One region of the Sporomusa sp. 246TCP1 genome, then DNA from elsewhere that is predicted to be linked to it. Evidence: riboswitches for the same ligand, from Rfam matches in the RefSeq annotation. Region 1 holds a riboswitch; each other region holds the start of a gene.
What was found. Region 1 has a riboswitch for cobalamin ahead of AC1ECB_RS10535 (magnesium chelatase ATPase subunit I). Riboswitches for the same ligand answer to the same signal wherever they lie in the genome.

Region 1 (7,874 bases):
CGTCCTTATCACCATGACCGGAAGTTTTTTTATTTTGCTTACACTTAACTGGCAATTAAGTTTGCTTACATTTTTGTTTGTACCATTTATGTTATGGTTTGCCTTGGTCAGGAACCGCCAATTAAAAGATTCTTTCCGGGATATGCGGCTTAAAGTAGCTGATATTAATGCCCAGGTAGAAGACAGCATTTCCGGCATCCGAATAGTCAAAGCCTATGCTAATGAGTGGTATGAACAAGATAAATTTACCCGGAGAAACAGCGATTTTCTTGCGGTTCGCAAACAGGCGTTACGGATTTTTGGGTCTTATCATAGTGGTATCAGTTTTTTCACTAATATAATTTATTTAACAGTACTCATTGCTGGGGGGATATATATTCATCATGGGTGGCTGACGATGGGTGAGTTTATCGGCTTTTTGCTATATATCTCTATTTTCTTTAACCCTATCAAACGCATTACCGGGCTGACTGAGATGTATCAAAAAGGCATGGTCGGTTTTCGCCGTTTTGTGGAAATATTGGATATGGAACCAGATATCGTCGATACTCCCGGCGCCAAAAATCTCACCAAAGTCAACGGACACATTGTGTTTGATCAAGTGACATTTAGTTACAATGACAAGCACAATGTGCTAGAAAGTCTCAATCTTACAATTCAGCCAGGAGAGACGGTGGCGTTCGTTGGTCCATCTGGTGGTGGTAAAACCACCTTGTGCAGCCTTATTCCCCGATTTTACGAAATTGAGCAAGGCCGGATACTGATTGATGGCATTGACATCAGGCAAGTGACGCAAAAATCACTACGGGAAAATGTCGGTATTGTCCAACAAGACGTGTTTTTATTTTCTGATACTGTCAGGGAAAATATTGCGTATGGCAAAATTGGCGCTAGCGATGAGGAGATTATTGCTGCAGCTAAGCGAGCAAATGCCCATGATTTTATTACAGAGCTGGAACAAGGCTATGATACGTTTATCGGTGAACGGGGTGTCAAACTTTCCGGCGGGCAAAAACAACGGATTGCTATCGCGCGAATGTTCCTGAAAAACCCACCCATTCTTATTCTTGATGAAGCGACCTCAGCACTGGATAATGAGACTGAGCGGGTCATTCAGCAGGCCTTAACCAAGTTGTCCTGTAACCGCACAACATTGGTAATTGCTCATAGGCTGGCTACTATTCGTGGCGCGGACCGGATTATCGTGCTTACCGATGAAGGAATTGTGGAAGAAGGCTCGCACGCGGAATTATTGGATAAAGCTGGTTTTTATGCTCGGCTGTACGCGGCCCAGTTTGATGGGTATTTACCTGATGTTGTATAGGATACTGGATTTAGCTGAATATATAAAGAAATGCTTGAAACTATTGACAATGTAGTTGCTTTTCTATAGTATAAATAATACAAGTAAGTAATTTAATATTATTGAGTTAGGTGCCCATATGGGCTTAATAGGGAAGACCGGTGAAATACCGGCGCGGTCCCGCCACTGTAACGGGGAGCAAGCTTAAGATATACCACTGAAACAACCGTTTTGGGAAGGTTTAAGCAAGCCATGATCCGAAGTCAGGAGAACTACCTAACTGACAATCACCGTTTTTCACCCACGCGGTATGGGGAGGGGATTACAGTTAGCAATTCTTCTGGGATATTCCAAGAAGTTTGTGATTTGGCTGAATTCACTCCTGGTATAAAAAACCAGGAGTTTCCTATTTTAACAGAATATTGACAGAGTCAGGTGCCCGTAAGGACTTAATAGGGAAGACCGGTGAAATACCGGCGCGGTCCCGCCACTGTAATGGGGAGCAAGCTTAAGATATGCCACTGGGATGAAACCGTCTTGGGAAGGTTTAAGCAAGCCATGATCCAAAGCCAGGAGAACTGCCTGAGTAACAGTCACCGATTTACCCACGAGGTATGGGGAGGGGATTATATATATTTAACAAGTTTTCGAAAGACCTTCCTTACTATATAAGGGAGGTCTCTTTTTTTAGTTAGAGCTAAATGGATGAAATTTACAAGGAGATGAATTAACGTATGCAACATACTGCTGTATATCCATTTGCTGCCATTGTTGGGCAAGAGGACATGAAATTGGCACTCATATTAAATGTAATTAACCCCCTGCTGGGTGGGGTATTAATCAAAGGAGAAAAAGGAACAGCCAAATCAACAGCCGTTAGAGCGCTGGCCGATCTATTGCCTGCCATGGAGGTTAGCAAAAGCTGTCCTTTTCATTGTGATCCGGCAGATAGCAGCCATTGGTGTGATGTCTGCCGGGAAAAAATGGGACAGGAACAGGGTCTGGCTACTCAGTCTGTCAAGATGCGGGTGGTAGAACTGCCTGTTAGTGCAACCGAGGATCGTGTTGTTGGTACGCTGGATATTGAACATGCCATCAAGCAGGGGGAAAAGAAATTTGACCCCGGCCTGTTAGCACAGGCTAATCGCAATATTTTGTATGTAGATGAAATTAACCTTTTAGATGATCATGTTGTTGATGTGTTGTTGGATGCCGCCGCCATGGGAGTCAATACTGTGGAACGCGAGGGTGTATCTTATTCCCACCCGGCCCGGTTTGTGCTGGTTGGCACAATGAACCCGGAAGAAGGTGATATCCGGCCGCAGTTATTAGACCGCTTCGGATTATCAGTGGTTGTGACCGGAGAAAACCAGCCCGAGTGGCGGGTGGAGGTTATTAAACGGCGTTTGGCCTATGAAAAGGATACAGACAGCTTTGCCCGGCAATACCAGGAGGAACAGGAAACCCTGGCAAAAAGCATTATACAGGCCCAACTTTTGCTGCCCCAGGTAACCATTAAGGATGAGCTGCTCCTGCTTGTCGCCAAACTGGCCATTGCGCTTGATGTTGATGGCCACCGGGCCGATATTACCGTTATTAAGACCGCCATGACGCTGACTGCCTTTGCCGGACGGACGGAAGTAAAGTCAGAAGACGTAAAAAAAGCTGCGCGTCTGGCGCTGCCTCACCGGATGCGGCGGCGCCCCTTTGAGGATGGCACGTTGGACTGGGATAAAGTAGAAGCTGTGTTTGCGCAGCAATAAGCCAAACGGGAGGAATGCTATAATGCAGCGCATGATATTTCCGTTTGCGGCTATTGTCGGGCAGGAAGCTGTCAAGCGAGCGCTTTTGATTGCGGTTGTCAACCCCAAGGCTGGAGGTGTTTTGGTGGCAGGGGAAAAGGGCACAGCCAAATCGACGCTGGTGCGTTCTTTGGCAGAAATTATTGGTGAAACCAAGTTGATTGAGCTGCCGCTCAATGCCACTGAGGATATGGTGTTTGGTGGTTTGGATATGCAGCATGCTGTCGAACGTGGCGAGCGCCGCTTTTTGCCGGGATTGCTTGCCAGGGCCCATAACCATATTCTCTATGTTGATGAAGTTAATTTGCTGCGCCATGACTTTTTGGGCAGTCTTTTAGATGCAGCTACGACCGGTATGCACCAAGTGGAGCGCGAAGGAATTTCCTGCGTACATGAAGCAGCTTGTACTCTTATCGGTACTATGAATCCGGAGGAGGGAAGCTTATCCCCCCAGATTCTTGACAGGTTTGGATTATATGCTGCTGTCAGCCGGGAACAAAATGAGGTTCAACGGGCTGAAATTGTACGGCGGATTCTGGATTGCGAAGCCCAACCGGAAAAATTTTGTCAGCGTTATGCTGCTGACATGGAAGAAATCAAACAGCAGGTGGCTGCTGCTAAAAGCCTGCTCCCTGATATTACTATAGCTGAACCTATGATGCTGCTTTCAGCACAGATGTGTGCTAAGGCACATTCGGCAGGTCACCGGGCTGAACTGTTCTTATTGGAAGTCGCGCGGGCGATTGCAGCACTTGCCGGGCGCACCTATTTATTGCCTTGTGATCTGGACGAAGCTGCCTGTTATGTACTGCCGCAGCGCATGCGCCAGGAGGAACAACCGCTGCCGCCCGAACCACCTGAGCAAGATCAGGATCAGGAACAACCACCTGATGACGAAGATTCTGCCGACCAACAGGAAACTCAGCCACCACCGCCTGATTCGCGCTCAGACCAGCAAAACCCGGAAGAGTCGGAAGAACAGACAGATCCTCCTGCTGAGCAGCCGGAAAGTGAGGGCAGCGATCAGGAAAAAGTGGCCGATATTGATACTGATTTTCCCTTTGTCCGGATGGAATTATCGTTGCCCCAGGATCGGCAGGAACGACGAGGCAGCGGCAAACGCAGTTTAACGCGTACTGATACCAAGCAGGGACGCTATGTGCGTGCAGGTATCCCGAACGGGCCGGTGACTGATTTGGCCTTTGATGCTACCTTGCGGGCGGCGGCGTCTTATCAGAAGTTCCGCGCCAGAAACAAATGCGCCATTGCTATTGAACACGAAGATTTGCGGCAAAAAATCCGGGAAAAGCGCATTGGCAGTACTTTCTTATTTGTCGTGGATGCCAGTGGTTCCATGGGCGCGCGGGAACGGATGCGGGCCGTCAAGGGTGCTGTGTGCGCCATGCTGCAGGACGCGTATCAAAAGCGGGATCAAGTGGGTTTGATTGCCTTTAGGCGGCAGACTGCCGAGGTGCTGTTGCCTATTACCCGCAGCGTGGATTTGGCGCAAAAATGTTTGCGCCATCTGCCGACAGGTGGTAAAACGCCACTGGCAGAAGGTTTGAGAGTAGCCTTGACCGTACTGACTTCCCACCGGCAAAAAGAACAGGAAATGAAGTCGGTGCTGGTACTTGTTACCGATGGGCGGGCCAATACCGCCGCCGCCGGCGGTGATGGTATGGCTGATGCCCTAAAAATAGCAAGCAAGATAAATATGGCAGGCGTACATAGTGTGGTTATTGATACCGAGAATGATTTCGTTAAGCTGGGTTTGGCTCGGACAGTAGCCAGTGAAATGGGATCTACCTATTATAGTCTGCGTGATTTGTCAGAAAACAACATTATGCACATTGTTAAAAACTTATCGTAAACAAGGTGCAGCAAGCAAAACGGAGGAGTAAAAATGAGCTTTATAGTTGAGTGTTTTAGTATATTTCATAAAGGCGGCCCAGTCATGTATTTGATTTTGGCGTGTTCCATACTGGTGGCGGCCATTGGGGTGGAACGGTTTTTGTATTATAGGAAAATGAACACCGATATGCAGCAGTTTACCGCGCAGCTTACCCCTTTACTGGAACGTGCCAACTGGGGCGCTGCCTGTGAATTATGCCGGCAGACCCAAGGCATTGCCGCTGCGGTGGCTGCCAAAGGCATTCGTTATGTGCAGTGCGGCTGCACTAATGTAGAAAGTGTGCTTGAAGGGGAAGCGGCTTTGGCTGTCGCCAGTCTACGGACTAATTTAAGCCATCTGGACACCATTGTAACCATTGCACCGCTTCTTGGTCTCCTGGGAACCGTTGTTGGCATGATTGGTTCTTTTAGTGTTATGAATATCAAAGCTGGTCAGCCCCAGGCCATTACCGGCGGTGTTGGGGAAGCGCTCATTGCTACGGCATCGGGCTTGTGTGTAGCCACCTTGGCCATGATTATATATAGTTATTTTAACCATAGGTTAGATCAACTAATCACCAATATTGAACAGTCCTGTCTGTTGGTGTTGGGGCATATCAAACAGGAGAAACGTCATGAAATTGCGTAATCTGCGTTCAGAACATCAGCCTAAACTGATGATTATTCCGATGATTGATATTATCTTCTTTTTGCTGGTGTTTTTTATTATGAGTACTCTTTATATGGTTGACCAGCAAACTATCCCTGTTAATTTGCCCCAGGCAGCTGCGGCGCAGAACGATAAACCGCGCAGTGTGGCGGTTACCGTTACCAAAGAGGGCCGGATTTTATTTGATCAGGAAGATATTCCACTGGAAATGTTAAAAAAACGGGTACAGCTGGAAATGAATAAGCAGAGCGACCTGGTTTTTATCCTGCGTTCTGATAAAACTGCCGAATACGGCAAAGTTGTGGCTGTTCTCGATGAATTGAAACTAGCGGGAGCCTACAGAGTGGCTATCGCTACTGAAAGGAAGGATAAGTAATGGAATTGGCGGCAGGTTTACGTTGGCGAAAAGCTATGGTTATTTCCCTGCTCGTGCACAGTATTGTGTTAACCGGTGCCGGCTGGTTGGTTAATAAGGCGTTACTGCCTGTTGAAATGCCGCCGGAGACGCTGATTGAGCTGGAGTTAGCCAATGGGCCGGAAGGACCGGAAGGGCCGGAAGGCTCATCCTTGGCGGCTGCTGCCCCAGCGGCCGCGCCAGCCAGTCCAGCTGCTGCGGCCAGTCCGGCGCCTGTGTCTAATCTGCCTAATCTGCCGCAGCCCACACCGGTTCAGCCGGCACCTGTAGCTGAGTCGGTGATGCCAGAGCCGGTAGTAGCGGTTAGTGCTATGGCGTTGGTAGGCGTTGACAGTGGCGCTATTGCGGCTGCCAGTGAATCGGCTGGTGGTGATGGAGGTGGTGGAACTTCGGCCGGCGGCGGTAGTTCTCAAGGAGGCGAGGGTTCCGGCAGTGGCAATGGTATGTCCGGGGGAGGTTCTGGCAGTGCCGGGGGCGTCATTCCACCAGGAATATTGTCACGTCGGGAACCAAATTATCCAGAGCAAGCACGCCAGGGAGGTATTGAGGGCACAGTAGTTCTCAGAATTGAAATTCTGGAGAATGGACATGCCGGTGATGTGACTATTGCTGAATCCAGCGGCTCAGATCTTTTAGATGATGCTGCTGTAGCTGCTGTTCAGCGCTGGCGTTTTGTTCCGGCCAAAATGAGAGGGACAGGTCAAAGAATTGCCTGTCAAACTACCATGCCGGTAGTGTTTAAACTGCGAGCGTGAACTTATGAATTCTTGTAAAGAGGTTTACAAACATGATTCAGATAAGCAATTTGGTTAAAAAATTTAGCGAGCGTACTGCGGTTGACGGAATCTCATTGCATATCAAACAAGGAGAAATTTTTGGTTTGTTGGGGCCGAACGGAGCAGGTAAAACGACCATGATTCGAATGCTGACAATGCTGACCCGGCCTACTGCCGGTATGCTAAGCATAAATGGTTGGCAGTTGCCGCAGGATGAGCAAAAAGTCAAGCAAATACTGGGCATTGTACCCCAGCATTTTAATCTTGATGCAGACTTGACAGCCCGTGAAAACCTGGAGCTGCACGGCAGGCTGCAGCATATTCCCCGTGAGAAGCGCAGGCAGCGTATTCTTGAACTCCTGGAATATGTAGAACTTGCCGAACGTACTGATGATAAGGTACAGAACCTTTCCGGCGGCATGAAACGGCGGCTGATGATTGCCAGGGCACTCTTACACGAGCCACAGGTCTTATTTCTTGATGAACCGACAGTTGGTCTTGATCCCCAAGTCCGGCGGCGGCTATGGGATTTGATCAGACGTATGGCTAATGATAAGCTGACAGTTATGCTGACAACCCATTACATTGAAGAAGCCGAGTTTTTGTGCGGACGGGTGGCCATTTTAGAAAATGGCAGGCTGATTGCACTAAACAGTCCGGCAGAATTATGTCAGCGCTTAGGCGTCTATGTTGTGGAGTGGAGTGTTGATGAAGGCCGTCAGACTAAGTTCTTTCACAGCCGGGAAGAAGCGGCTGTGTTTGCCGGGACATTGACCATGACAACCACCATTCGGCGTTCCAATCTGGAAGATGTTTTTGTAGAGCTAACAGGCAGAAAGGTGGTGGACTAATGTTACAGGATATTGCAACTGTATTTTGGCGGGATTGGGTTGTTTTGCAGCGACGGCTGGGAACTTTTATTCTTTCGCGCATGATCACGCCAGTTTTGTACTTGGTGGCTTTTGGCTGGGGCGTGGGTCGGAGTGTACAGGTTAGTCAGGGTAATTACCTGGATTAT
Region 2 (7,874 bases), 2.3 Mb from region 1:
CTGGGATTGGTCTATACGAATTTTCGGAGTGATATTCCTTCCTACCGGTTTGAAGTTGACCGGGAAAAGGTAAAAAAAATAGGAGTGGCAGTTGATGATGTTTTTAATGCACTGAATGTGTTTTTAGGAGGACTCCAGGTAAATGATTTCAATAGTTTTGGCCGTACCTATAAAGTAATTATGCAGGCCGAACCTGAGTTTAGATCAGATGTAAGTGCATTACGCTTCCTTTATGTCAAAAATAGCGCTGGTACAATGGTACCGCTGGATACGTTAGTAACTCCGGTTATGGAAAGCGGCGCGGCCGTCATAAAACGCTTTAACGGTTTCAGAGCTGTTCAAATAGGCGGCGGGCCGGCTCCGGGCTATAGTTCAGGACAAGCACTTGCGGCGCTTGAAGAAACCGCTAATGAAGTATTGCCGCAAGGCTTTGGCTATGAATGGGCAGATATAAGCCGTGAAGAGAAAGACGCTGGCAATAAAACTCCGGTTTTATTTGGGCTTTCGTTAATGTTTGCCTTTTTGTGCTTGGCTGCGCTATATGAAAACTGGCGGATACCTTTTGCCGTGCTGCTTGCTGTGCCTGCGGGAGTATTTGGTGCTGTTTTGTTTCAGTATATTGCTAATTTGACGAATAATGTGTATATGCAAATTGGTTTGATTACACTTATCGGGCTGGCAGCAAAAAATGCCATTTTAATAGTGGAATTTGCCAAATTGAGGGTCGATAAAGGAATGAATCCTGTCGAAGCGGCTGTAGAGGCTGCAACATTGCGCCTAAGGCCGATTCTTATGACCTCGCTGGCATTTATTATTGGCTGCCTGCCGCTTGCTTTGGCTACAGGAGCCGGTGCCGGAGCGAGGAATGCAATGGGGACATCCGTGGTCGGCGGTATGATAATGGCAACTACAGTCGGTATTTTTTTGATACCGGTGCTCTTTGTCCTGATTGAACGTCTGGCAGGAAAGTCAAAACTGTCAATAGCAAAGGAGAATAATATTGGTGGATAATGGAATAAAGCAGTAAAAAGAAAAAGCATCACCATCTTTAAAAGATGGTGGTGCTTTTTCTTTTTAGTTGAATTGAAAATGTGCAATTAATCAATTAATAAGGAATATAGTTTTTCTTTTTGAAGAATTTTAATTTTTTTATCATTTACTTCTATAATTTGGTCATCGCATAGAGTTTTTAATTCCCGGCAAAGAGACGGGCGGGATACATTTAAGTTTTCGGCCCATGATTTTTTGGAGTAAGGTAAATAAATGATATCATGAGTAGTATTATCGTTGTTATTAAGTAAAAAGTACGCTATTTTTTGTTTAATTGATGAATATGAAAGTAATTCAATTTTTTTATTTAATTGCGTGACATGAGTAGCAGCAAGGCTTAACATTTTGTGGAAAGTATTATTTTTGTATAGCAGGTCTATTAAGACATTCCTATGAATTAAAATAATCTCACTGTTTTCTTTGGCTATTACGTCAGACTGATGGGGTTGGTCTAAGATAGGTGCTGCCCCTCCAAAAATTTCACCTTTTTTTCTATACATAACACTGATGATTTTTCCCGAGGGGAAATTTTTTTGAGCCTCAATACTGCCTTTTATAATGATGCCAACATAAGTTCCAGGCTGATCTGCTCTAAATATAAACTCATTTTTTTTATAATTGCAGATTTTATATTCAGTTTGAGACAAAATATCTTTTATTTCTGTTTTTTCTTTACCTTCAAATAGAATGCTTTTCTGTAATACATCTACAATTCTATCCATTGTAGCCTCCAATTTTAAACCCATAAAAGGAATGAATAGATTGGTAATTGACTTCTTGTTTTAGTACATTACTTTTCTATACCTGTAAAATGGTAACTATTCATGCTGGACATTAATATAAAACAAGTCTCTTTCGGGAAATGCTTTTTTGTCCGTCCATGGACTTTTCAGGCCAAATGTAGCCGCAAAACCCAAATTTCTTTTCTAAGTTTTTATATTCAATAGACAGCAACAGCAATTTTTGTTTTTTACTAAGCGTTTCAATAACAACAAAATTCCCTTCAGCTTTACGAATGATGCCGACCTGGGTAGAGCGACTGTCGTCTGATCCGATAATAATGGCACCAACTTTGGCATTTTCTGGCATCGTCTGTATGATCCAACCCTGATTACGGGCGTTTGTTAGCCAGAATTTTTCATCTCCTTGCCAGTCAATGCCTGGTGCTGGTACTAGTTTATCAAACTCGCCGGCAATATAACCAGACACTTGGTCAGTAGGATAACCCTTATACAAAGGGCTGGAACTGCAGTCTCAGGTGTCTGCTGAGACAGGAGTAATACAAAGCATTAAAAAAACGAGGATATATAATAGTTGCAACTTTATCAATGTGCAGTTTCCTTTCATTCTTGCGAATAAGATTATTCTTATTTAACAATATAATTTCTAATTTATATTGTCAATAAGAAATTATTTTTGATTTTATACAAAGTGTAGCAGCAGATACTGTTCAATTAGAACAGAGCATAATAGAAATTAACTGATAATGAATTTCATTATCAGTTAGATAGCGGTCAAGATTCAAAATTTATCAGTATTGCAAATGGTGTTATAAAAGACTTTCAAAACAGATAATTGCGGCTATAGTTGGCAGCAAAGCAAGCAAATCCAAAATCATAAGCTGTTGTATGGCGTAGATTATCGCAATCTGAAGTTTGATATTTCTTCAAAGAATTTTAATACGGCTATGGAAGGAAAAATGAACGGTTATTTCCTTCAAGATAATTGGCAGGTAACTAAGAAAGCTTTAGTCGGTTTAGGTTTACGCTATGATCAGTATAAAGCTGAGGATCATTTAATGAATACGGAGCTTACTAATGAATTTCAATTGAGTCCTAAAGTAAATATGACTTATCAGCTAACCCCACAAGAAGCTGTTTATGCCAGTGCCAGCAAAATTTTTAGATCTCCTGTCGTGACCGATTATTCCCGTTGGTTTTCTAACTATTATGACACATCATCGGCAAAAAACCGCAATAAGTATAGTAAAGACAAGTATGGAGATTCTGAGACTCTGACTTTGGCAGAATGGCAAAAACTCATTGGGCCATTAAAACCGGAAAGCGGCATGGCCTATGAAATAGGCTGGAAAAAGCAATTTAATGCTAAATTTAACGGACAGATAACCGGATTTTATAATGATATTAATGATTATGTCAATACGTACATGGGTTCAGGCATTACCGCAGGTCCGCCAACTTATAACATAGATAATGCAAAAATAAAGGGGGTAGAGATAGCGACAGATTACCAGTTTAACCACCACTTAGGACTAGTATTGAATTATACTACGCAAACCGCAGCTAAAAGTGGAGACAGACTTGATCCTGAAGGGATACTGGATTTGACGGATATCCCCCAAAAGACTATTAATTTAGGTCTGTACTACAACAATCAAAAAGGGTTTCAAGCCTCTTTAAACGGCCGCTATCGAAGTGAAAAGAAGGTTGATACCAATACTACTTTAGGCGGGCATACACTTGTTGACGTAGCTTGTGCTTACAGCAGAAATAATTCCACGATAGCTTTGGCTGTTAATAATATTTTTGATAAAGACTATCAAGAAATTTCCGGATTGGAAATGCAGGGAACTACCTACAATTTGTCCTATCAATTGGCATTTTAAAGGAATATTTGTTATATAGGCAGAAAAAATTAATTTAACCGAAGTTAAAGGAGTGTAACGAATATGAAATTAACCGAAATAGGCAGGGTTGAAAGTCCTTATAGCTCACCGGCTGACCCTTTTGAGATGCGGCAAAGCAGCAGCCGGATAATCATACATGATGAATTTGCTGAAGGCTTGTACCGGCTTAATGAGTCTAAGCACATCCAGGTTTTTTTCGGGTTTCACCTTGCGGAAGGCTATAAACTCAAAGGGCCAACCTATACTGGGGAGGTAAAAGGGGTTTTTGCTTCACGCAGTCCGAAACGGCCATCGTCTATAGGTATGACCACTGTAAAACTGCTTGGTATAGAGGGAAACTTGCTGCATGTACAGGGATTGGATGCTGTAAACGGGAGTCCGGTCTATGATTTGAAACCGTATGTTCCGTTTCTTGATACTGATGTTACAGAGAAAGAACGTTTGGAACACTTAAAGTATAATCCCAGAAGGGATTTTATTCAGGCTATACGAGAAAAAGACGCAGTCCGCTGTCTCATAAAGACTGCGGAAATTCATGGCCATTTTTGTCCGGGAATTGCACTGGGGGTTATGGCTTCCATGTATGGGCTGAGTCAACAGGGGATTGATCTTTCTCAATCTGACGGCATGGAAGAGCTTATTGCCGTGGTCGAAATAAATGCCTGTTTTACCGACGGGATACAAGCTGTTTCTGGATGCACACTTGGAAACAACTCTCTAATATACCGTGATCTGGGACGCACGGCGGTTACTTTTGCCATGCGAGGCGAGAAAAAAGGAGTACGCGTCCGGGTGCGTCCGGAATTCCGCGCTCACATTGACAGCTTGGCGCCGGAGTTTTACCCGCTTATGGATAAAGTGATTAAGAACCGGTCATGGAATCCCGACGATGAAATACTCTTCAGGAAAACGGCGCGGGAAGTTGCCTTTGCTATGGTGCAGCTTCCGTTCGAAGAATTGCTGGCTGTCGAAACGGTTCAACCTGATTTGCCGGTCTATGCGCCGGTAACTGATACTGCCGTTTGTGATAAATGCGGGGAATTGCTTATGGCAACAAAGTCGGTAAAGCAAGGGGAAAACCAAGTGCTTTGTCGTGTGTGCGCAGGTCAGGAATATTACCAAGTCAAGGGACAAGGAATAGTATTAAATAGACAAGAGAAGAAATGACTGGAATAGATGCTTATAGGAGCGGGTTCAAGGTATCTGGATTATAAAAACTAAAAAGAACAAATTGTATTCATAGTACTTTTGTCGTGGTACAAAAAACAATGAATTAATAAGCCATGAAGGCTAACACGTCCTGTAGGGCACAGTTTGTACTTGACTTTTTTCACTTTTAATCATACAATTTAGTTAATTCCATAGGGAACAGGTGCCCGATTGGGCTTAATAGGGAAGCCGGTTCAAAGCCGGCACGGTCCCGCCGCTGTGATGGGGAGCCGGTCTGCAATAAGCCACTGAAATAGAACATTATTTTGGGAAGGCGCAGACTAGCAATGATCCTAAGTCAGAAGAACTGCCTGTTTAACAATCACCGTTTAACCTACGAGCGATGGGGAGGGGATTTGTGTGCCGATTTTAGGCAAACAATCTCTGTTATCTCCATTGAATGGTGACAGAGATTTTATTTATGTTAAGGAGTTGTTTAGTATATGGCAGGAATTTTTTACGGCATCGGCGTGGGGCCTGGCGATCCCGAATTACTAACTTTGAAGGCGATTAACGCTATTAAAACAGCAGATGTAATTATTGCTCCACGGACGGAGAAAAAGGATGAAAGCACGGCAATGTCTATCGCCCGTCCTTATATTCAGGAAAGCAGCGAGATTTTAGAATTGGTATTTCCGATGAACTATAATGCGCAGGCACTGTCTGATGCTTGGGTGAACAATAAAAAGACCATCCTGGAACTTTTGGATGCAGGTAAAAAAGTGGCCTTTTTGACATTGGGCGATCCCATGCTGTACAGTACCTATATGTATGTACATCGCTTGCTGGAAGATTCCGGTCATGAGATTATCAATATTCCGGGAGTGAACTCCTTCTCGGCCATTGGCAACCGCCTGGGGATGGCGCTCGCGGAGGGTGGCGACATTCTTAGCATTGTGCCGGCAACCATTGATGATGAACGGCTAGAAAGAGTGCTGGCTGTATCTGACAATGTTGTACTCATGAAAGTATACAAAAATTTTACCGAAATTGTTGAAAAATTAAATAGACACGGTATGGTGGAAAACGCTGTTATGGTTTCGAAATGTGGTTTGGAAGGTGAAGAAATCATTCATGACCTTGAAACTAATGGCAGCAAAAAGGTGAACTACCTGTCAACCATTCTAACGAAACGCTCCAAAGTGAGTAAACATGCATTGGCATGAGCACTAGCCCGTTAACACCGCTGCTCCGTTATAAACAAGCCAAGGTGCGGGTGGCGGGTCTTGTACTGTTGGCAGCTATGGTGCTATTCACTTTGGCCGCTATCGGGTTTGGCCGGGCAGATATTAGCATGGCTGATACCGCCAATGTAATTTATGGACAACTTACAGGTAATCCGGAGGCTTACGCCCATATCAATGCAGCTAAGATTGCTATTATTTGGGATATCCGTCTGCCGCGTATTTTAGCTGCCATTATAGTTGGCGGGGGACTGGCAGTTGCAGGTGTCGTTTTTCAGGCACTGTTAATGAATCCGCTGGCTGATTCGTATACTATGGGAGTATCGACAGGGGCGGCATTTGGCGCTAGTGTGGCTATTTATCTCAATGTTTTTGCGCAGGGCGGTCTGCCGGTAACCTTGTTTGCCTTTGGTGGAGCGGTGGCGACATTACTTATTGTTATGTCTATGGCTCGTGTAGGTGGCTATGTATCATCAGCCAATCTGATAATTGCCGGGATTATTGTCAGCAGCATCTTATCGGCGGCTATTAGTATGGTCAAAAGCCTGGCCGGCGAGCAGGTATCTGCTATTGTCTCGTGGCTTATTGGCAGTCTGGCGGCTAAGAGTTGGGAGCATGTGCTGTATGGCTGGCCGCTGATCCTGGCGGCCTGCTTTCTTTGCTACTATTATGCCGAAGATTTGAATATCGTATCTTTAGGGGATCGGGAAGCCCGTAGCCTAGGTATTAATGCCTCCCGTCTCCGAACAGTGCTGTTAGCCGCCGGTGCACTGATTACGGCAGTATGTGTAGCTATTGGCGGTATTATTGGTTTCGTTGGCCTGATTGTACCGCATATGGTCAGGATGCTGACAGGCTCGGATAATAAGGTGCTCATTCCACTGTGTGGTTTAACAGGCGGAATATTATTATTAACTGCCGATACCTTTGGGCGGTCGGTGGGCAATGTCGAGATACCTGTTGGCGTGTTGACGACCCTTTTGGGCGGCCCGTTCTTCGTTTATATTTTTAGGATACGTAACAAGACGCTTGGGTAGGGGCGTTACTATGATAAAAGTAGAAAATATACAATTTGGCTATGGGGCTAAACCTGTGCTCAAAGACATCAACCTGAATATCAGGCACGGTTGCTTTTGCGGCATTGTCGGGCCCAACGGCTCAGGCAAGACAACACTGCTAAATCTTATTACCGGGCAGTTGCAGGCGACTTCCGGCAATATTAGCATTAAGGGGCGGGATATCGGTTCTTACCGGATTGAAGAACTGGCCCGCCATATTGCTGTTATGCCGCAAAACATGGATATCAAATTTCCCTATACTTGCCTGGAGATTGTTGGCATGGGGCGCACTCCCTATAAAACAAGACTGCAAGGGCTGACTGACCAAGATGTGGCGATTATTGAAAATGCCATGCGGCTTACAGATACACTTGATTTTGCCGGACGGTTGGTCACCGAGCTCAGCGGCGGGGAAAGACAGCGGGTACTATTTGCTAAGGCCCTGGCGCAGCAGCCGGAAGTTTTATTTTTAGACGAATCCTTTTCTAATATGGACATTTACTATAGTATTAAGTGCCTGAGCCTGTTGAAAAAGTTATCTATTCAGGAAGGGCTGACAGTGGTGTCAATTATTCATGATCTTAACCTTGTCAGTACCTTTTGTTCTGAGGCCGTTGTTTTAAAGGCGGGTCAACTGATTAAGTATGGCTCGGCTCCGACTGTACTTGACCCTGAACTTATCGGTGAAGTATTCCACATCAAAGTGGTTCGGGCGGGTGAGACAGG
Region 3 (7,874 bases), 1.7 Mb from region 1:
CAGCCAGAATTCATATGCTTTGGTCATAGCTTGCTAATCTCTAACATCCTTGCTTTGCCGCAGAGCACCTGGTCCATCCTGTGCCACAGCGACTTCGGCCTCACCAAAGGTTTTCATGTCATTTAGCATATGCAGCGTGGCGTTAATTACCGACATCCCAAGTGCTGCACCTGTCCCCTCTCCCAGATTCATTTTAAGTTGGATATAGGCCGGTACACCAAGCAATGCCAAGGCTGTCTCATGGGCTGGCTCAGCAGCAAAGTGGGAGCCTATCAAATAGGGCTTAACATCTGGAACCAGATTAATGGCAATCAGGGCGGCCGCACTTGTGGCTAAACCGTCTAACACCACGACCGCCCGCCCGGCCGCAGCCCCCAGAATAACGCCTACTAACCCGGCGATAGCAAAACCACCTACCTTAGTCAAAATATCCAAGGGATCAGCAGTATTTGGGCGGTTGACTGCGATGGCTCTATTGACAAGTTCTGCCTCCTGTCCAGTCAAGCCAGGTAGTGGACGATCCTGGCAGCAGGCGACAATTGCCATAGCGGCAGCCAAACCGCCCAACCCCATTTCGCCCAAGCCGATCACCTGGCAGCCGCGCGCAATCTCTGCTTGTGCTATTCTTACTCCCACTTCAATGGCTTGTATCGCTTGTTCGCGAGTCATAGCCGGACCTTCGGTACTATTGCGGCTGCCATAAGCCAGCTTTTTCCGGCATACTACCGGCGAGTGCGGCAGGTCGGCTGCAACACCAATATCTACCATAATTAGTCTGGCCTGAACATGGGCGGCAAACACCTGGATGGGCGCCTGCCCCTGACAAAAGCCGGTCAGTCGAGCTGCTGTTGTCAGTTGCTGTTGGTCAGTTGCAATTGCTATGCCATTATCAGCGGCCATAATAATGATGCTTTTTTCCAGCGCCCGTGGCCGTGGATTGCCGCTAATTCCTGCCAGCTTACAGGCAATGTGTTCAAAGGAATGCAGACTATTTAACGGCTTGGTCAGATTATCGACCCGCCGCTGACACCGTTCCATCGCTATACTATCAAGTGGTTTTATGGCTGCAATTAGTTCTTCAAGCATTGGCTTTGCCTCCCCTATTATTTAGCAGCTTAATGGCCACATAGAGCATATCGACAACCATTGAAGCCCCAATACCCTCCCCTAGCCGGACTCCCAGCTCCAGGCAAGCTTCTAACTGAAGCTGACGCAACGCAATAATATGAGCCGGTTCACCGGACAGGTGCGACGCAAACATATACTCTTTGCTCAGAGGATGAATGGCATTGGCGATTAAAGCCGCCGCCGTCGTGTTGAGCCCGTCAATGACGACAGCGCAGCGGTTGGCGGCTGAGCCAAGAATTACGCCGGCTAATGCACCTAGTTCAAATCCACCCACTTTGGCTAGAACATCTAATCCATCCTGAGGATTCGGTTTATTCACAGCTAAAGCCTGACCGACAATGTCCATCTTGGTTTTAAGGCGGCTGTCTGATATCCCGGTGCCCCGCCCGGTAACTTTCTCCGGAGCGAGACCGGTGAATGCTCCAACAATGGTAGCGCTGGACGTGGTATTACCAATGCCCATTTCCCCCAGGCAAAAACAACTATAGCCATGTTTCACCCGGTCATTAACAATATCAATGCCTGTTTCCACTGCTTGGATGGCCTGCTCACGCGTCATCGCCGGGCCTGCGGTAAAATCCTGTGTGCCATAGGCAATCTTGCGATGCCACAGTCCCGGAACATATGACAGATCGCCAGCAACGCCCATATCAACCACAACCATATCAGCACCGCAGAAGTTCGCAAAGGCATTGGCACTTGCACCTTGGGAGATAAGATAATTGGCTGTCATATGAATTGTTGTTTCTATCGGATAGGCACTCACCACTCGTCTGGCTACCCCATGGTCAGCTGAAGCTACCACCATACAAGGCTTAGGCAGTGCCGGATTCAGCTCGCCTGTTATCCCCGCATACTGCTCAACCATATCTTCCAATCGTCCCAGGCTGCCTGCTGACTGTAACACACCTGCCAGTCTAGTCTTTACCTGATCTTTAATTACTGTATCCGGCCTCATAATTTTCGCTACTGTTGCTTGCAGTAAACTCATAATAACCTCCATTATTTCTCTGATTCAAAAACAAAAGGCTTTTTTGGTTAAGCCCAAAAAAGCCTTCTTGTCCATGAAGGATGGTTGCGGTATAAGGCAGGTCTCCTGGCTCCCAGTTCATTAACTCTTACGCCTTCCCCTTGACGAGTGGCCGTGTAAGATCTCCCTGGTACAGTGGTGGGCCCGCGCCTATGTATAGTCTTCCCATACTCAGACTTCCCTATTCTCCCCTTAAGGGGCACCTTAGCCGAAAAATATGTGTATTTTTATGGTCATTATAACAGACGGCCTTACTACCGTCAATAAACTTATAAAAAATAAGCAGCCACTTAACTAAGTGACTGCTTATTATGTGATTAACCGTTTACGGTTTTACAGTGGCTTTAAACATTTGCTTGCCATCTTTCATCTCAATGATGACGGCATTTTTTACAGCATCATGGGTGGCATTTAAGGTGGTCGAGCCAGTTACGGTCATAAAATCCTTAGTCGCAGCTAATGCTTCGCGAATTTTAGCCGGCTCAGTGCTGTTGGCACGTTTAATGGCATCAATTAACACATTAGCAGCATCATAACCAAGTACTGCCAAGGCGTCAGGTGCCTGGCCATACTCTTTTTTGTAGGCCTCAACAAAGGCTTTGGATTCGGCGCTGGTGTCATCCACAGAGTAATGATTAGTGAAATAGGTATTATCTAAGGCCGCCGGAGTACCGATTTCTACTAATTTCGGTGAATCCCAGCCGTCGCCGCCAACCATAGGAACAGTAATCCCCATTTCACGGGCTTGTTTAACAATTTTACCTACTTCTTCATAATATCCCGGTACATACAGAATGTCAGCATTGAGTGCTTTGACCTTGGTCAAAATGGTTTTGAAGTCCTGGTCTTTTTGCAGATAGGCTTCTTCGGCAAGTACTGTACCGCCGCCTTTTGTAAAGGCATCCTTGAAGAAAGCAGCTAAGCCTTTGCTATAATCACTGCTGTTATCAACTAAGATTACAGCTTTTTTGAGTTGTAAGGTATTAAGTACAAAGTTAGCACCAACAGTACCCTGGAAGGGATCAATGAAACATACCCGGAAGGTATAGTCTTTTACTTTATTGGTTTTTTCATCAACAGTTACCTTGGGGTTGGTGGCACCTACTGCCAGAAAAGGAATTTTGGTTGCTTCAGCTACACTGGAAGCAGCAATGGCATTTGAGCTGGCAAACATCCCGGTAATAGCAACAACTTTATCTTGGGTTGCCAGTTTAGTCATCGCATTGGCAGCCTCTGAGGGCTCACTTTTGTTATCAGCAACAATCGCTTTAATCTGTTTGCCAAGTACACCACCTTTGGCATTGGCTTCTTTAATCGCCATTTTGGCACCATTGGCTGACGAGGTACCCATGGTGGCATTACCACCAGTCATTTCATTTAATACACCAATTTTGATTTCATTAGATGATGTACCGCCACAGCCGGCTAAAACACCGGTAATTAGCAGTACTGCTGTTAGCACAGCTACCATTTTTACACTTGACCTACTCATTTTGTAAATTTCTCCCCTCTTTTTTGGCCACAATACCTTGCCTTGCATCTCCAATCCCCGCATAAAGTGAGCCTGATAACGGCACTCTCCAACGAATGGTTTCAGGCTCAGGAAATGTTGGCCTTCCAAATACTATAAAAAGTATCCTGTCTAAATACTTTTATAGTATTTTTTTAACCTTGTTTACTATAGTTCTACATTATATTACATCCGCCGAGCTTTTTCAAGATAATTAGTGATAGCTATCACTAATTATCTTGAATTTCTTCACTGTTTGTCTACTATATAAATACAATATTATCATTCGTCTTCTCAACGTGCTATATCGCTGATGTTTTATCTCATTACAACTCCAGCACTTTCCAGCCAGACAAAAAATAACTGTGCCCATCCCTCGTCTTCGGGATGGGCGATAAGTAAGCAATATTAGTTTTTCTGAGCTGCGATAAGTTCTGCAATTCCGGTCTCTTTTACTATTTTCGTTAATTTCTTATTATCAGCTATCCATCTGTCACCAAAATCCTCTGGCCCCAGATAATGGACTGGCATTCCCAGTTTCTCCATATTCTCTTTGAACTCAGGGTCATTGATCATTTCCCTTAGCCCTGATATCAATCTGGCCTTTTCAGCTAGCGGCATTTCTTTAGGGGCTGCAATTCCGTTCCAAAAATTAAAAGCTACATTGATTCCCTGTTCCTTGAAGGTTGGCACATCCTCAAAGCCTGGGAGGGTTAATCTATTTTCCTCTGCAACTCCCAGTATTCTGATAGTACCGCTTTTTACGTGTTCTTTTAAGGGCGCTACATTATACGCTCCCATAAGCTGCACATGCCCACCCAAGAGAGCCGCAAGAACTTCCGATTCGCCCCGGAAAGGCACTTGTTTGATCGTAATCCCGGCTTCTTTGGCAAATATTTCTTCCGTAACATGTACTGATGTACCCAGTCCCGAATGACCAACCTTGATTTCTCCAGGATGCTGTTTGGCATAGCTAACCAATTCACTCAGGTTTTTCCATGGTTTGTCAGCAAGACAGGCAACTACCACGGGTGAAGATACAACATTAACTAACGGTTCCAAGGCACTAGGATAATGGTATCTTGTCTGCCCATAAAGTGGTTGCAATATTACGCTTGTGGCAACAACGCCAATTGTATAGCCATCCGGTTTGGCGCCGGCAAGTTCATTCATGCCGAGGGTGGCTCCGCCGCCAGGCATATTGACTACCACCAGCGGCTGCCCCAGATGCTTATAGGCTGACTTTTCCAGCGCCCTTGCCAGTATATCTGAGCCTCCACCGGCAGCAAACGGCACAATTATTGTAATTGGTTTACTAGGATATTGCTCAGCAGCCGTACTCTCTTTTGCTCCCATAGTACATCCCCCCATAATAATTGTCATACTTACGAAGACCGCCAACAGGACAAAGAACCTCTTGTTTCTAATCACGATCCCCTCCATTCTACATTTTTATTTTGGGCTTTCCCTTTTTTTAGGAAACCAGCTACCGATGTTAAGAAGAAGAGATGGACAGCTACCGGATAAGCAAGCAATATTAGTTTTTCTGAGCTGCAATAAGTTCTGCAATTCCGGTCTCTTTTACTATTTTTGTTAATTTCTTATTATCAGCTATCCATCTGTCACCAAAATCCTCTGGCCCCAGATAATGGACTGACATTCCCAGTTTCTCCATATTCTCTTTGAACTCAGGGTCATTGACCATTTCCCTGAGACCGGCTGCCAGTCTGGCCTTTTCCGCTAGCGGCATTTCTTTAGGGGCAGCGATTCCCGTCCAAAAGTTAAAAGCTACATCTATTCCCTGTTCCTTGAAGGTTGGCACATCCTCAAAGCCAGGGAGGGTTAGTCTATTCTCCTCTGCAACCCCCAGTATTCTGATAGTACCACTTTTTACGTGTTCTTTTATAACTGCTGGATTATATACTCCAATAAGCTGCACATGCCCACCCAAGAGAGCCGCCAAAGCTTCTGATTCACCACCCCGGAAAGGAACTTGCTTGATCGTAATACCGGCTTTTCTGGCAAACGTTTCTTCCGTAACATGTACTGACGTACCCAACCCTGAATGTCCAAACTTGATTTCACCAGGATGCTGTCTAGCATAGCTAACCAATTCACTCAAGTTTTTCCATGGTTTGTCAGTAAGACAGGCCACTACCACGGGTGAAGATACAACATTAACTAACGGTTCCAAGGCACTAGGATAATGGTATCTTGTCTGCCCAATAAGTGGTTGCAATATTGCGCTTGTAGCAACAACGCCAATTGTGTAGCCATCAGGTTTGGCGCCGGCAAGTTCATTCATGCCGAGGGTGGCTCCGCCGCCAGGCATATCAACTACCACCAGCGGCTGGCCCAGATGCTTATAGGCTGACTTTTCCAGCGCCCTTGCCATCAAGTCTGAACCTCCACCGGCGGCAGAGGGCACAATTATTGTAATTGGTTTACTAGGATATTGCTCAGCAGCCACACTCTCTCTTGCTCCCATAGTACATCCCCCCAGAATCATTGCCATACTTAAAAAGAGTACCCCCAGGACTAGAAAACCCTTATCTTTAGTCACTATACCCCCCATTTCAGCTTTATATTTTTTGCTCTGCCTTCTTTTTGCAAACCAGAGAAATACGTTAAAAAACAGCAAAGCCATACTAAGCGACAGAATAGTACCAGAGATCGGACGTGAAAGGAAATACCAAATACTGCCATCGCCAATAATCAGACTCTGGACTAACCCGTTTTCCAGGATAGGACCCAACATAAGTCCCAGAACCAGTGGCGCCGGTTCGTAGCCTGTTTGTTTCATAAAAAAACCAAGAATACCAAAGGCAGTTAACAGACCGAGGTCGAAAAGACTATTATTTATCGAATAAGCACCTGTCAGCGTAATGATCAAAACAATCGGCATAAGAATTCTTAACGGGGTTTTTAGAAAATAGGCAAACAGTCCCACCAGCGGCAGATTCACGATCAGCAATATCACATTACCAATATACATACTGGCAACAAGTCCCCAAAACAAATCCGGATTTTGCGTCATTAAGGTCGGGCCTGGCATAACCCCGTGAATCATAAAACCACTCAGCAAAAGGGCGGCAGAGGAGGAAAACGGCAAGCCCATGGATAATAACGGAATCATGGTTGCCGAAGCTGCTGCGTTATTGGCCGATTCCGGTCCTGCAACCCCTTCAATGGCCCCCTGGCCAAATTCTTCCGGCCGGTTACTTTGTCTCTTTTCTACCGCATAGGAGGCAAAAGTTGAGACAGTGGCTGCCGGCCCGGGAATTAAACCCACTAAAAAGCCAATCACCCCGCCGCGAAAAATAGGTCCCAGCGAACGCCGCCATTCTTCCCTGCTGGGATACAACTCACGAAACCGGACAGATTGTATCTTATTGTTAGCCTCAGACTGAACCAGGGTATGCAGGATCTCAGCAACTCCGAATAATCCCATCACCACAATGGAAAATTCCATGCCGCGCTGTAATTCATCAATGCCAAAGATAAACCGGTTAATACCAGTCAGGCTGTCTAAGCCTATTGTCCCCAGCATAATCCCGATTGTCACCATCAAACCGGATTTGAGCATCGAAGTACCTGTTAATCTCATAAGAATTAACAACCCGAGCACGGCAATGGCAAAATACTCCGGCGGTCCAAAGGTTATGGCAAACCCGGACAAAATCGGTGCAAAGAAGGTTAATCCAACAAGACCCATTGTGCCGGCAATCAAAGAACCAATGGCCGCAATCGCCAGTGCCGCTCCGGCCCGTCCTTTTTTAGCCATCGCATAGCCGTCAATACACGTGACTACGGAAGAGGCTTCACCAGGAACATTCAACAGAATCGACGTCGTAGAACAACCATACATAGAGCCATAGTAAATCCCCGCAAACATAATAAGCGCAGTGGTGACATCCATAGTAAAACTAAAAGGGAGCAATAAGGCCATTGTCCCTACCGGCCCAATGCCAGGCAAAACCCCCACCAGTGTTCCGATAAGCACACCGCTTATACAAGCCAGCAGGTTTGCCGCCGACATACTCACAGAAAAACCATTTACAAGCATAGCTAAAACGTCCATCGTATCCACTCCTGCCTACGGCAAATTAGTTCCTAACAACTTTGAAAAAAGAAAATAGAAGCTTCCCGCAATTCCTGCCGAAAAGAAACACGGATAAACCCAGCCTGCCGTTTCGGTCACTTTTA
Region 4 (7,874 bases), 560 kb from region 1:
GCGCATCGCCTTTGGCGCGAAAAATGCTGAGGATAGTCTCTTGGCCGGGGTGATACAGAATAGTCTCAAAGAGGTGGGGATTATTGCCGAGCTTGTACCGCTGGAAGATGCCGCTTTGATGGATGCACTGAAGAATAAAAGATATGATCTGCTAATGTTTGGACAATTCTATATTCCGCATAACGAGCCGTCGCCTCATTATCTGAGTGGTCATTATCATCCGAAGGCTATGTATGGTCTATTGACAACGCCGGAAATAACGGAAGCGATTGATCAGTTGGTTATTACTGCCAATAACATGAAACGAGTGGCTCTCCATCACAAAATACAAGGCTTGATTAGCGAACAAGTGCCTGTGATTGTATTGTTTCACCGGAACAATATCGCGGCCATGAAGAAAAACATCATGGACTATGAGAATTCAGTAGGTGTATGGCAAGTGTATCGGGGGCTAGAGAAAGCTTATGTCCAGTAGTGGTGACTTGCTTACAGGATAAATGGAATGGACAAATTGCATTGCGTGGTGCGACCGGGCGCAGCCTGGCAGCCTTTACGTCCAGTTCCTACTGGGTAGTTGACGTGGCGGTCGACTATAAAATCAGTGCTGATCTCCATGCTTATTTTAAAGGATATAATCTCACGAACAGAGCCTATGAATTAAATGGATCGGAGGGGTATCAAGGATCATTTCCCATGGCGGCGCGTCGTTTTACCCTTGGTTTGGAGCAGCGGATATAGATCGATAAGGCACTAGTGCCTATTGAAATGTCTGGTGCCAAAGCACAAGGAGTGAAAGGACATATGGTATTTCCTGCAAGTATCAATTTAAATTAGGTTCAGATGTAAAGGAAACGGTAACAGTATAACTATGGTAAAAAAGCTATGATGGCAACGCGAATTTAAATATTAGCATTGTCATCATGACTTTTTTACAGCTGCATAGTTTAATCCTGAACAAATGTGTTTAATCATTGTCGACCATATTATTCAGTTAAAGTTATGGTTGGTGACAATAACACTGTTTTTGACTGTTTGCGGTATTGCGTAGGCGTAATTCCATGTTTTTTCTTAAACACCGTTACAAAACTGCTATTATTATACCCAATTTGGGATGCCACATTGCCGATGCTGCAATCAGTATTTTTCAGTAATACTCTTGCTTTTTCCAGTCGTATATCTCGTAAATATCCATAAGGTGTGTTTGCAAATAGAGCTTTAAACCCTAATTTTAGCTTATGGGTATTTAAACACAGATTTTTTGAGAGCATTTCAATAGAAGGGGGTTGAGACATATTTTCAAAAAGTTCTTGTCTTGCCTGGTATAGTAACCCAATATCATCACTGCTTAAATTAATTGTCGATAATTTTTGAGCAGATTGAATAAAATGTACATGTGTCATCCATTCGGATATAATCTCAAGTGCAATTGCCTGGAAAAATAATCTGCGGGCAAATCCAGCAGTGTAATAGCAATTAATAGTTTTTTTCATAATAGCCTTAATGTCTGTGTTTGCTTCTACTGGATGAATACAAGCACGATAAAATGTGCGTAAACTGTTTATTTCAGAAATAAACAAGTGAGTTTTTTCTTCTTGTGAACAAAGAAATGCTTCGGAAATATTAAAAGAAATGTAACCTATTTTTATATTTTTGGGATAGGTTGCCTGGCCTCTACATTTTTCCGCTACATTAACGTAATACTCTCCATCGTTAATTTGGTATGATTTATTTGTATAGGAATCGAAAATTTCAATATAACCTGATGTAATGTAGGTTATTTCAAAAAAAAACTTTTTTTCCATTTGAACCGCATAAGTAAATTCTTTTTTTAGGTATAAAGTTGCCCAGGAAACATCAAGTCCGCTTCGATAAGAGCAGCGTGTGATTTCGCCGATACCATGTTCTTTTAGAATTTCAAATTTGTAAAGGTCATTGGATGTTTGACTTATAAAACCGATTTCCTTCATCTGTGCATAATAATCATCCGGACAAGAAATGTGTAGCTTATTATTCATTTATGTGTCTCCGTTCCAATTAAAATAACTTAATAACTGGTTAATAATTTAGTTTATTATAACAAATATTGGTATCTATTATCAATAGCTGATAAATAGCTGATAAAAAATGCATGATAAATGTACATTTTTGTATGGAAGTAGCTTTTTTTGCTTAACAGGTAGTATTGACAATATATGTATTGAATGTTTTTTTTTTCGCTATTATAATCGACATTAACATAGCAGTTATTTAATGTTCAACATATTTTTGGATTTGGTAAAATGATTACAACTACATATTACAAGGTTAGGTGCCTTTAAGGGCTTAATAGGGAAGACCGGTGTAATACCGGCGCGGTCCCGCCACTGTAATGGGGAGTAACCCAAGTTATACCACTGAGATGAGAATCTTGGGAAGGTTTGGGTGAACAATGAACCAGAGCCAGGAGAACTGCCTAACTGATAATCACCGTTTGTTGACCCACGAGCGATGGGGAGGAGATTAAAGTGCATGATGGTGTACTGTATTTTCCCCGGCGTACTTTGTGCCGGGATTTTTATTGTACTATTCTGTTTATGTAAAACTCCCGTTTATGAGCGGGAGTTTTATTTTATTTACAACTTAATAATATGCTGCGGCTACTAAAAATGGAGATTTGGTTTATAACCAACACGGAATGAAAGATGTTACTTTATACAAAAGAAAGGGAGATTTACAACATGAAACATCGACAGTCAGCCAAAAAAATATTGGGTACGCTTATCGGATGTTCACTGATGTTGGGGATGCCGGAGATAGCTGTGGCAGAGCAGGAGTTTGACTTTGATGAATATGTCGTGACTGCCAACCGTATTCCGGTGAAACAGGTGGAAACGGCGGCAAGTGTAACTGTGATTACCCGCGAGGAAATTGAAAGAGGCGGGTATACCCGCGTTCAGGAATTATTAGAAAAGTCCAATGTGGGTATTTATGATTCCGGTTCAGCAGATTACTGTATTAGTTCAGTTTATATTAATGGTGATTCCCGGGTACTGATCATGGTTGACGGACGTAGGGTTAATGCCGATTCACACAGCATAGGCGGCGGAGGACTTGGGGTTGATCTAGGGCTGCTACCGAGTGTAAAAAGTATTGAACGGGTCGAAATTGTCCGTGGCCCGGCCTCATCCTTGTACGGCAGTGATGCCGCCGGTGGTGTTATCAATATTATTACCCGCAAAGCTGATAAGACAGACACCCGTTTTTTGACGCAAAGTGGCAGCTGGGGCATGAGAAATTACACACTGACGACAGAAGGTAGTGAAAATGGTTTTGGATATTTTATTTCAGCAGAGCGTAAACGACAGGACTATTTTGAATATAAAGATTCGAGAACAGGCACAGTCCAGCGGATGGGCAACAGCGCCCTCAAGAAAGATGCTGTCAGTGTGAGGCTGGACAAAGAACTCGGTGAAGGGCAGGGGTTAACGTTAGCCTATCGTTACATTGACGGTGACCGTGGATATTTTTTAATGGCACCAGACTATGGGAATGGTTTTTATCATCCTACCGCTTACGAAGAGCACCGTAATGAGGACACCGATTTGACCTACCATTGGAAAAACAAAGCCGGGACAGATGGGTCGCTTAAAGCGTACTATAGTTCTGACAAGTCGGACGTCCATCGTTACATGGAAGGAACGAAGTGGGAAGTAAAAGACTATTATGTAAATAGTAAGTCTTCAGGCATTGAATGGCAGGATAACTGGAAAATATCCGATCATTATGATATTGTCGGCGGAGCCAGTTGGCGACAAGTAAAAGTAGACATTCCGCATTTACAAGTCTATGACAAAGAAATAACAAATAAAGCCATATTCATGGAAAACCGCTGGCAACTGCCCAAAGCCTGGACATTGACTGCTGGAATGCGTTATGACGAGCATAGTGCGTTTGGCGGGAAAAACACAGTCCGTCTTGCTGTGAACCGGAAATTAAATGAGGACACTAATGCTTTTGTGTCCTGGGGGCAATTCTTCAAAGCGCCGAATATCGAATCCCTGTATAAGGTGGGTTTACCTTCAGGCAATCCGGATTTGCGTCCGGAAAAAGGGGATACCTTCACAATCGGGATGAATACTAAACTGGCTAATGATATCAGGCTGCAGGCCAGCGTGTTTAGCAGTAATGTTGAAGATGCTATTACATCAACAATATACTCCCCGGCTGCGCCTAACGACTATAAGCTTATCAATGCCAGCAAACAAAAACGGCGGGGATTGGATTTTACATTAACTCAGCAATTGTCGCCGGCATGGAAACTTTCGACCGGTTATTCCTATGTTAAGATTCAGTCGAAAAGTTCAGCAACTGCGGCTTATGTGAGTGATGCTGGCAATACGCAGCCTAATGGCTATCGCTTAAACCTTGAATATAGTCAGGACAAATGGGATGCCGGTTTGATGCTGCGTGGTGCAACTGGTCGTGATCTGAGTACGTTTACTTCCTCTTCCTACTGGGTTGTTGACTTAGCGGCTAATTATAAAATTAGTGACGATCTCAAGGTATATTGCAAAGGCTATAATCTTACTAACCAGGCCTATGAATTAAAAGGAGTGGTGAATGCATCAGGCCAGTTTCCCATGGCCGCGCGCCATTTCTACCTCGGTTTGGAACAGCGCCTGTAGAATCGTATGTTAAGAAGCTATATTTTTAAGAGACTGGTAAATTTATTATTTGTCCTAATTGGGATTACGCTGCTGTCATTTGTTATCACCAATCTTTCACCAGTTGATCCGGCGGAGGCCTATGCCAGACGAATCTGGCAAAATGCCGGTCAGGAGCAAATCGAACAATTGCGGCAAGAAATGGGTTTTTATGAACCAATTTATGTACAGTATTACCGGTGGGTTACCGGTGCCATTCAGGGGAACTTTGGACAATCGCTGGTTTCAGGCCGGCCTGTACGCGAGGACATCATGACCGCTTTACCGGTGACCTTGTTGTTGGTGGCAGTGGCCGCGCTGCTGATTTTGCTTGTTTCTATTCCGCTGGGAATTTTGTCGGCGGTGTACCGGAATAAGTGGTTTGACCATCTCATCAGGATGGGTACCTTGGCGGGTATTTCGCTGCCAGGGTTCTGGCTGGGATTTATTCTTATCTACTATTTTGCCGTGGAATGGAAGCTGGCAGTGGTTGTGGGCTTTGGAAAAATCGAACATGTCCTGTTGCCTGCTATAACGCTTGCATTGCCGGTTATCTCGATGAATATCAGACTGTTAAGAACGAATATGCTGGAGATCATGAATAAGGATTTTGTTTTGTATGCCAAAGCCCGAGGCCTCAATGAACGCCGCATTGTCTGGAAGCATGTTTTTAAGAATGCAGTTTCGCCACTGGTCACTTTATTAGGACAGACCATCGGCCATATGGTTGCCGGAGCCGTCATTGTTGAAAGTGTTTTTTCCTGGCCAGGGATGGGTCTCTATGCGGTTGCCGCAAGTATGGACAGGGATTTTCCGGCGATCAATGCGTATGTATTAATTATGGCGGTGATCGTTGTTACTAGCAATCTTTTAGCCGATATCATCAATATTTGGCTTAATCCTGCTTTTTTGCAAGAAGGTGAAAAATAATGACCAGTTTTTGGAATGTGCTGAGCAATAAACAAGCGGTTTTTGGTATGACAATGGTTGCAGCAATTATCATTTGTGCTGTGTTTGCACCGTTGCTTGCACCAAATGATCCAATGAAAGTGGACATTGCCAAGCGCTTTATCAAGGCATCGGCAGAGTTCCCGTTGGGCACAGACCAACTTGGACGCTGCATCTTGTCGCGCCTGCTATTTGGCGCCAGATATTCACTCGGAATTGCCGGTACGATATTGATGCTTACCAGTCTGATCAGCATCATTACCGGGATGATAGCTGCTTATTATGGGGGAATACCAGACCGGATATTTTTGGGAATATGTGACTTGTTGATGGCGTTTCCAACGTTGGTTTTTGTGTTAGTCCTGGTGAGTGTATTGGGATTGGGTTTGGTTAATCTAATGTTTTCCATGGTGTTTGCGAATTGGGTATGGTATGCGCGGATTGTAAGAAGTCATGTATTGATGGAAAGAAACAAGAATTATGTGTTGGCGGCTAAAGCAGCCGGTTCATCAGACAGCGTAATTATGATAAAACACATACTGCCTAATGTTGCACCGGCATTGATCGTCTTTTTCAGTCTGGGGATTGCGCATAATGTGCTTATGGTTTCCGGATTTTCTTTTTTAGGCTTGGGCGTGGAGGCTGAGCTGCCGGAGTGGGGTTCTATGCTCAGTAATGCGAAAAACATGATCTACACCCAGCCACATTTAATGTTTTATCCGGGCATGTGCATTTTTTTTACCGTATGCAGTTTTAATATATTGGGAGAAGCCTTGCGTGATATTGTCTCGCCTGACGCCTGACCAGAACGGAGGTAGTATGGAAAAAACGGTATTGAGCGTGGAAAATCTACGGATTAGTATCAGGAAGGGCAAACCTGTTGTACAGGATATTTCTTTTGCTATCTGTCAAGGAAAGGTTTTAGGAATTGTTGGTGAAAGTGGCAGCGGCAAAACCATGCTCTGTAAAGCGATCCTGGGCCTATTACAGCATCAAAGCAGTGTTGCTGTCACAGGACGGGTTTTGGTAAACGGTAAAGATATTCTTAAAATTTCTGCCAGAGAACTGCAAAGTATGCGAGGAAATGAACTCGGTGTCATTATGCAGAATCCGATGACAGCCTTTAATCCGCTGATCAAAATCGGCGGTCATATCATTGAGACGCTGATGGCTCACCGGATAATCTCTAAACAGGAGGCTTATGCAACAGGTATAGCTATGCTAAAAAAAATGAATTTACCGCGGCCGGAAGAAATTATGAACAGTTATTCCTTTAGTTTAAGCGGCGGGATGCTGCAACGGATCATGGCCGCGATAGCAATGGCTTCAAGTCCTGCCGTATTAATCGCGGATGAGCCAACAACCGCCTTGGATGTAAAAAACCAGGCGCTGCTGCTTGATGAAATAGAAAAGATCAAAAACGAAGAAAAACCGGGAATCGTGCTGGTTTCTCACGATTTGGCCGTAATCGCCCGGATCGCGGACGAGGTTGCGGTAATGAAAGCAGGTAAAATTGTTGAGCAGGGGCAGATCTATCAAGTGTTTGAGGAGCCGGTGCATTCCTATACCAAGGAACTGCTGAGCGCCAGGCTGATGGACGGGAGGCGAGTGCACTGCTGATTGTTAGTAACATATCGAAAACCTATTATGGAAAAAACTGCAAGGGGCAGCCAATGAATGTGGCGGCAGTAAACCAGGTATCCTTATCTTTGGCAGCGGGTGAAACCTATGGGTTAGTTGGAGAAAGCGGCTGCGGCAAGAGCACCTTGTCAAGACTGATACTTGGTTTTGAAAAACCGGACGACGGTGAAGTACAATTCCTGGGGCGCAATCTATTTAGGATCAAGAAAAAAGAAATGAAAGCAATCCGCAGAAATATGCAAATCGTGTTTCAGGATAGTGTTAGTTCTCTTAATCCCCGGTGGCGGATCAAGGATAGCATTGCCGAGCCGCTGCGGAATTTTGCGGGATTATCTTACAGAGAAGAACAAAAGCGGGTGGCTTATCTCCTTGACCGGGTAGGGCTGCTGCCGGCAGATGGACAAAAATATCCGCACCAATTCAGTGGCGGTCAGCAAAAAAGAATATGTATCGCCAGAGCGATCGCGATCAATCCGCAGTTTATTGTCTTTGATGAAGCAGTTAGTGGACTAGACATGACAATTAGAAAGAAAATCCTGGATTTGTTGAGCGAAATCAGGCAGGAAATGGGCAGCGCCTATCTTTTTATTACACATGACATGG

Region 2: another riboswitch for cobalamin. It lies ahead of cobI (precorrin-2 C(20)-methyltransferase); the one in region 1 lies ahead of AC1ECB_RS10535 (magnesium chelatase ATPase subunit I).
Region 3: another riboswitch for cobalamin. It lies ahead of cobT (nicotinate-nucleotide--dimethylbenzimidazole phosphoribosyltransferase); the one in region 1 lies ahead of AC1ECB_RS10535 (magnesium chelatase ATPase subunit I).
Region 4: another riboswitch for cobalamin. It lies ahead of AC1ECB_RS12770 (TonB-dependent receptor plug domain-containing protein); the one in region 1 lies ahead of AC1ECB_RS10535 (magnesium chelatase ATPase subunit I).

What each region holds. Positions count from the first base shown of each region.
Region 1 covers NZ_CM170492.1:2,157,799-2,165,672, reverse strand. Annotated here, with positions in the region: gene AC1ECB_RS10540 (ABC transporter ATP-binding protein) at 1-1,324, shown strand, start outside; cobalamin riboswitch at 1,416-1,597, shown strand; cobalamin riboswitch at 1,720-1,903, shown strand; gene AC1ECB_RS10535 (magnesium chelatase ATPase subunit I) at 2,038-3,066, shown strand; gene AC1ECB_RS10530 (VWA domain-containing protein) at 3,089-4,975, shown strand; gene AC1ECB_RS10525 (MotA/TolQ/ExbB proton channel family protein) at 5,009-5,644, shown strand; gene AC1ECB_RS10520 (ExbD/TolR family protein) at 5,631-6,041, shown strand; gene AC1ECB_RS10515 (energy transducer TonB) at 6,041-6,835, shown strand; gene AC1ECB_RS10510 (ABC transporter ATP-binding protein) at 6,868-7,707, shown strand; gene AC1ECB_RS10505 (ABC transporter permease) at 7,707-7,874, shown strand, end outside.
Region 2 covers NZ_CM170492.1:4,451,766-4,459,639, reverse strand. Annotated here, with positions in the region: gene AC1ECB_RS21075 (efflux RND transporter permease subunit) at 1-1,011, shown strand, start outside; gene AC1ECB_RS21070 (Crp/Fnr family transcriptional regulator) at 1,098-1,772, opposite strand; gene AC1ECB_RS21065 (hypothetical protein) at 1,885-2,286, opposite strand; partial or broken gene AC1ECB_RS21060 (TonB-dependent receptor domain-containing protein) at 2,654-3,676, shown strand; gene tsaA (tRNA (N6-threonylcarbamoyladenosine(37)-N6)-methyltransferase TrmO) at 3,740-4,864, shown strand; cobalamin riboswitch at 5,051-5,235, shown strand; gene cobI (precorrin-2 C(20)-methyltransferase) at 5,350-6,072, shown strand; gene AC1ECB_RS21045 (FecCD family ABC transporter permease) at 6,069-7,127, shown strand; gene AC1ECB_RS21040 (ABC transporter ATP-binding protein) at 7,138-7,874, shown strand, end outside.
Region 3 covers NZ_CM170492.1:3,892,336-3,900,209, forward strand. Annotated here, with positions in the region: gene AC1ECB_RS18375 (LTA synthase family protein) at 1-27, opposite strand, end outside; gene AC1ECB_RS18380 (nicotinate-nucleotide--dimethylbenzimidazole phosphoribosyltransferase) at 34-1,086, opposite strand; gene cobT (nicotinate-nucleotide--dimethylbenzimidazole phosphoribosyltransferase) at 1,079-2,119, opposite strand; cobalamin riboswitch at 2,198-2,380, opposite strand; gene AC1ECB_RS18390 (ABC transporter substrate-binding protein) at 2,484-3,650, opposite strand; gene AC1ECB_RS18395 (Bug family tripartite tricarboxylate transporter substrate binding protein) at 4,077-5,024, opposite strand; gene AC1ECB_RS18400 (Bug family tripartite tricarboxylate transporter substrate binding protein) at 5,206-6,156, opposite strand; partial or broken gene AC1ECB_RS18405 (tripartite tricarboxylate transporter permease) at 6,445-7,749, opposite strand; gene AC1ECB_RS18410 (tripartite tricarboxylate transporter TctB family protein) at 7,765-7,874, opposite strand, start outside.
Region 4 covers NZ_CM170492.1:2,715,524-2,723,397, reverse strand. Annotated here, with positions in the region: gene AC1ECB_RS12785 (ABC transporter substrate-binding protein) at 1-475, shown strand, start outside; gene AC1ECB_RS12780 (TonB-dependent receptor) at 433-738, shown strand; gene AC1ECB_RS12775 (helix-turn-helix transcriptional regulator) at 984-2,015, opposite strand; cobalamin riboswitch at 2,290-2,470, shown strand; gene AC1ECB_RS12770 (TonB-dependent receptor plug domain-containing protein) at 2,718-4,664, shown strand; gene AC1ECB_RS12765 (ABC transporter permease) at 4,671-5,612, shown strand; gene AC1ECB_RS12760 (ABC transporter permease) at 5,612-6,433, shown strand; gene AC1ECB_RS12755 (ABC transporter ATP-binding protein) at 6,450-7,250, shown strand; gene AC1ECB_RS12750 (ABC transporter ATP-binding protein) at 7,304-7,874, shown strand, end outside.